2 regions of the Cohnella sp. GCM10027633 genome follow, and region 2 is predicted to be linked to the other one. Evidence: predicted binding sites of a transcription regulator. Region 2 holds the regulator's gene; the other holds the start of a gene.

Region 1 (3,117 bases), on a different contig from region 2:
CGGCCGGCTGAAGGAGGTGGCCGCACGCGGCGTTGGAGCAGGCAACCCCGCCGGCCGCCGCCGCGGGAGCCGCCGTTTGCCCGGCCTGAGCTTGCTGCTGCGCTTGCGGAGCACCCGCGCCGGCGTTCGAGCCCGCGCCGATGTTCGGCTGGAACAGCTGTCCCATCGTTTGCCCGATCGCCATGCCCGCGCCCATGCCCGCTCCTAACCCGGCGCCTCCGCCGCCTTCGTTGTTCGCCGCGTCGCGGATCGCTTCGGCGGTCTGGAACTTCATGTAGTTGTCCATGTTGCCGAGCACGCCCATCGACGAGCGCTTGTCGATCATCTTCTCCACTTCCTCGGGGAGGGAGAGGTTCTCGATCGTCAGCGCCGTCAGCTTGAGGCCCATCGCTTCGAATTTCGGCTGCAGCCGAAGCGCCGCCTGCTCGCCGAGCTCCTCGTAGGAGCTGGCCAGATCGATCGCCGGAATTTTCGATTCCCCGATCAAGTCGCTGACGCCGGAGACGATGATCGATTTCAGGAAGCCGGCGATGCTCTCGGTCGAGAATTCTTTCCTCGTGCCGAAGATTTCGCGCAGGAACGCGGCCGGATCGCCGACCTTGACCGCGTAGCTGCCGAAGCCGCGCAGTCTCACGACGCCGAAGTCGGCGTCCCGCATCATGACCGGGTTCGTCGTGCCCCATTTGAGATCGGTGAAGTTCGCCGTGCTGACGTAGAAGACGTCCGCTTTGAACGGCGAGTTGAAGCTGTATTTCCATGATCTAAGCGCGGTGAGCACCGGCATGTTCTGCGTGCTGAGCGTGTACGTGCCCGGGCCGAACACGTCGGCGAGCTGGCCTTCGTTCACGAAGATCGCCGCCTGCGATTCGCGGACGACGAGCTTGGCGCCCATCTTGATCGCGTTGTCGTACGCCTCGAACCGGTGCACGAGCACGCCCTTGTCGTCCAGCCATTCGATGACCTCGATAAATTGCCCTTTAATGAAATCCATGAATCCCATCGCGCGTCTCTCCTTTTTCGGGTGGTCCTGTTCCTCTCTATTCAGTCTAAGCGATTCCGCGCATATTACAAGGTTTGCCACGTTCGTTTTGACGCGCTCCGCGCAAAAAGTTATAATAAAACGAGAACACACATTCGTGAAAAAACGACATCGGAGCGTTCATTCGAAGGGAGTTATGCCTAGCATGTCGGATACGGAAATAGTGAACCGCCCCTTTAAGCTCGTGTCGGAATATACGCCGCAGGGCGATCAGCCGGAGGCGATCCGCGAGCTCGCGGAAGGCATCGAGACGGGGAGAAGGCACCAGACGCTGCTCGGCGCGACCGGCACGGGCAAGACGTTCACGATCGCTCAGACGATCGCCAAGGTGAACAAGCCGACGCTCGTCATCGCGCACAACAAGACGCTCGCCGCGCAGCTGTGCAGCGAGTTCAAGGAGTTCTTCCCGGAGAACGCCGTGGAATACTTCGTCAGCTACTACGACTACTACCAACCGGAAGCGTACATTCCTTCGACGGATACGTATATCGAGAAAGACTCCAGCATCAACGACGAGATCGACAAGCTGCGCCACTCCTCGACGTCCTCGCTGTTCGAACGCCGCGACGTCATCATCGTGGCCAGCGTCTCGTGCATCTACGGCCTCGGTTCGCCGGAAGAGTACCGCGATCTGCGGCTCAGCTTGCGCGTCGGCATGGAGCGCTCCCGCAACGCGATCCTGCACAAGCTGGTCGACATTCAGTATCAACGGAACGATATCAACTTCACGCGCGGCACGTTCCGCGTACGCGGCGACGTCATCGAGATCTTCCCGGTGTCGCGCAGCGACCAGGCGATCCGCGTCGAGATGTTCGGCGACGAGATCGAGCGGATTACCGAGATCGACGTGCTGACGGGCGAGATTACCGGCACGCGCGATCACGTCGTCATCTTCCCGGGTTCCCACTTCGTGACCGGCGAAGAGAAGATGAAGCGCGCGCTCGTCAACATCGAGCGGGAGCTCGAGGAGCGGCTCGCCGAGCTGCGCGAGGACGGCAAGCTGCTGGAAGCGCAGCGGCTGGAGCAGCGTACCCGCTACGACCTGGAGATGATGGCCGAGATGGGCTTCTGCTCCGGCATCGAGAACTACTCGGGTCCGATGACGTTCCGAGAACGGGGCGCGACGCCGTATACGCTCATGGACTTCTTCCCGGACGACTATCTGATCGTCATCGACGAATCGCACGTAACGCTGCCGCAAGTGCGCGCGATGTACAACGGGGACCAAGCCCGCAAGACGGTGCTCGTCGACCACGGCTTCCGCCTTCCTTCCGCGAAGGATAACCGGCCGCTGCGGTTCGAGGAGTTCGAAGAGAAGGCGAAGCAACTCGTCTACGTGTCCGCGACGCCGGGGCCTTACGAGATGGAGCAGTGCCCGACGATGGTACAGCAGATCATCCGGCCGACAGGCCTCGTCGATCCGATCATCGAAGTTCGTCCGACGAAGGGACAGATCGACGATCTACTCGGCGAGATTCGCGTACGCATCGCGAACGACGAGCGCGTGCTCGTGACGACGCTGACGAAGAAGATGTCGGAGGACCTGACGGACTACTTGAAGGAAGTCGGCATCAAGGTCCGCTATTTGCACTCGGATATCAAGACGTTGGAGCGGATGGCCATCTTGCGGGATTTGCGGCTCGGCACGTTCGACGTGCTTATCGGCATCAACCTGCTGAGGGAAGGCTTGGACTTGCCGGAGGTTACGCTAGTCGCCATTCTCGATGCGGATAAGGAAGGCTTCCTGCGCTCGGAACGCTCGCTCATCCAGACGATCGGGCGCGCGGCGCGCAACTCCGAAGGTCGCGTCATTATGTACGGGGACAAGATCACCGAATCGATGGAGAAGGCGATCGGAGAGACGGAACGCCGCCGCGCGATCCAGACCGCGTACAACGAGAAGCACGGCATCACGCCTCAGACGATCCGCAAGAAGGTGCGCGACGTCATCGAGGCGACGAAGGTCGCCGAGCAGAAGAGCTCGTATTTGACGGGCAAGGACGACCTGGGCAAGTTGTCCAAGAAAGACCGTCTGTCCGTCATCGAGCGCCTCGAAGCCGAGATGAAGGAAGCGGCGA
Region 2 (3,117 bases):
CCGTTTCCTCTTCCGTCAAGCCTTCGGCTTTGCTTTTGCGGGCCAATTCGTTAATGCGCCCAATCAGCTTCTCCATTTCCATGGCGTTGTCACTCCCTTCCGTATATCTTCTCTACTTTGACATTAACGGCGATGCGTTGTCAAGAAAACCGGGCACGCAAAAAAGACCGGGTTTCCCCGGTCTCGGAACATTCGTTCGCATCGCGTTCGTATTGCATTAAGGCAACATCTTGGCTGGTAAAATCAACGTCTGTCCTGCTTGTACGGACGACGAGGACAAACCGTTCCGCTTCTTGATGGCATGCACCGCGTCGCGCGTATCCATCGTATCCTTCTTATAGGAAGCGGCCAAGTCCCAGATCGTATCGCCGCTATCGACGGAGATCGAGATCTCCGTTGCCGTCGCCGGCGAAACCTCGGCGTCCGATGCGAACGTATGCGCGAACGCGAATCCGCTGAACAGAATCAGAAAGGCGAACAGTATAAAGAAGGAACGCGCGATGCCTAAGCCGCGATGCGAACGAGCCGGCGCTTGCGGCGCCGTCCGTCCCGCGTATGCTGGCTTAGCGTAAGCCGTACCGTTACGAAGCGTTGAAGCAGTTGCGGAAGAACCGGATACCCATGTATGTACCATTTACGCTCACCCCAAACATTTGTTCTGGTATCAGATTAGCACGAACATATGTGCTTGTCAACAAATTTTGGAACATTTGTTCGGCGGAACGAATGTTTGTGCGAACTCGAGTTCTGTGTTATAATTTGTCATCATGAGCTGATACATAGGGAGGGCTTGGCGTGTCCAAGATGTCCAATCGCCAAAATGCCATTTTAGACTTCATTAAGAACGAAGTGCGCGACAAAGGGTATCCCCCTTCCGTCCGCGAGATCGGCGAAGCCGTAGGGCTCGCATCCAGTTCCACCGTGCACGGCCACCTCGATCGCCTGGAGAAGAAAGGCTTGATCCGCCGCGATCCGACGAAACCGCGCGCGATCGAGATTCTGGGAGACGACGACAACGTGTTCGGACTGGCTGCCTCCGTTCGCCAAATTCCGCTCGTCGGCAAAGTAACGGCCGGCGTGCCGATAACGGCGACGGAGAACATCGAAGAGTACTTCCCGCTGCCGGCGACGATGGTCGGCGATCAACCGGTGTTCATGCTTTCCGTCCAAGGCGATAGCATGATCGAGGCCGGCATCCACGACGGCGACTACGTCATCGTACGCCAGCAGCCGAACGCTACGAACGGAGATATCGTCGTCGCGATGACGGAAGACAACGAAGCGACCGTCAAGACGTTCTATAAGGAACGCGATCATATTCGTCTCCAACCGGAGAATTCGAGCATGTCGCCTCTCCGCTATCCGAACGTCAGCATCCTGGGTAAAGTCATCGGATTGATTCGCTCGTTCATGTAAGCCGGCAAGCTCGCCGGCTCGGCGACAAGGCAGACCCGCTCATCGGGAGATGACGGGTCTGCCTTTTTTCTTGCTCGTTTGAACGTCGCTTATACTGGGTAATGACGATTGGACATACTATTTAACGAACGTGCTTTTAACGATAAACAATTCAGGAGGACGACATGTCACAATTGAAAATCGGAATTATTCTGGGCAGCACCCGCCAAGGCCGCGTTAGCCCTCAAGTCGGCGAATGGGTGAAGAAGCACGCGGATGCGCGCAACGACGCGCATTACGAGATCGTGGACATCGCGGACTACAAGCTGCCGATGTTCGGCGAGACGGACGCCACGGAGCAAGCGACGAAATGGAATACGACGCTCTCCGGACTCGACGGCTTCGTCTTCGTCGTCGCCGAGTACAACCACAGCATTACGGGTGCGCTCAAGAACGCGATCGACTACGCTCGCGACGCATGGAACAATAAGGCGGCCGGCATCGTCAGCTACGGCTCCGTAGGCGGCGCGCGCGCAGCCGAGCATCTGCGGGGCATTCTCGGCGAAGTATCGATCGCCGACGTTCGCGTCCATGTGGCATTGTCGCTGTTCACGGACTTCGAGAACGGCAGCACGTTCAAGCCCGCCGAGCTTCACCTGACGAACTTGAACGGCATGCTCGACCAAGTCGTCGCCTGGAGTGGCGCGCTCAAGACGGTGCGTTCGTAAACATCCGTTAGCGAATTTCACCCTATCTATACGGAAACCGGCCCCGCGAACGTCCGAAGACGCCGCGGGGCCGGTTATTATGCGTTGCGTTTATTCTAGAACGCCGTCAAATACTGATCGCGTTCCCATTGGTGGACTTGCGTTCTGTACATGTCCCACTCGATCTCTTTGAGCTCGTAGAAGTGGCTGAGCGCGTGATCGCCGAGCGTCTCGCATACGACGTCGTCGCGAAGCATCTCGGACAATGCTTCCTTCAAGTTGATCGGCAAGCTCGGAATGCCCGCGTCGATCCGTTCCTCTTCGCTCATCACGTAGATGTTGCGATCGACCGGCGGCGGAGACGTCATCTTGTTCGCGATACCGTCGAGACCCGCCTTCAGCATGACCGCAAGCGCCAAGTAAGGGTTGGCGGCCGGGTCCGGGTTGCGAGCTTCGATGCGCGTGCTAAGGCCGCGGGATGCCGGAATCCGAATCATCGGGCTCCGGTTGCTTGCGGACCAGGCTACGTAGCAAGGCGCTTCATAGCCGGGAACAAGACGTTTGTAAGAGTTGACCGTCGGGTTCGTAATGGCGGCGAAACCGCGCGCATGTCTCAAGATACCCGCCATGTATTGTCTAGCGATCGCGCTAAGACCAAGCTTATCGTTCGGGTCGAAGAACGCGTTCTCGTTGCCGCGGAACAACGATTGGTGGCAGTGCATGCCGGAACCGTTCATTCCGAACAGCGGCTTCGGCATGAACGTCGCATGCAAACCGTGCTGGCGCGCGATCGTCTTAACGACGAGCTTGAACGTCTGGATTTGGTCGGCCGCTTTGATCGCGTCCGCATATTTAAAGTCGATCTCGTGCTGTCCCGGAGCAACCTCGTGATGGGAAGCTTCGATCTCGAAGCCCATCTCCTCGAGCATAAGCACGATATCGCGGCGGCAGTTCTCGCCGAGGTCGGTCGGAGCGAGGTCGAAGTATCCGCCTTGGTCGTTAAGCTCCATCGTAG

The links. Region 2 encodes LexA, which represses DNA repair genes until DNA is damaged. Its sites were predicted from a motif close to CGAACATATGTTCG; they were not measured.
Region 1: uvrB (excinuclease ABC subunit UvrB) is a predicted target of LexA. The motif match lies at 1,124-1,137, and genes of this name have one in related genera.

Annotation. Positions count from the first base shown of each region.
Region 1 is NZ_JBHTGV010000009.1:25,494-28,610, reverse strand. It holds gene ACFQZG_RS18935 (SPFH domain-containing protein) at 1-1,000, opposite strand, end outside; gene uvrB (excinuclease ABC subunit UvrB) at 1,185-3,117, shown strand, end outside.
Region 2 is NZ_JBHTGV010000001.1:505,019-508,135, forward strand. It holds gene ACFQZG_RS02165 (DUF896 domain-containing protein) at 1-82, opposite strand, end outside; gene yneA (cell division suppressor protein YneA) at 218-634, opposite strand; gene lexA (transcriptional repressor LexA) at 796-1,416, shown strand; gene ACFQZG_RS02180 (NADPH-dependent FMN reductase) at 1,581-2,123, shown strand; gene glnA (type I glutamate--ammonia ligase) at 2,219-3,117, opposite strand, start outside.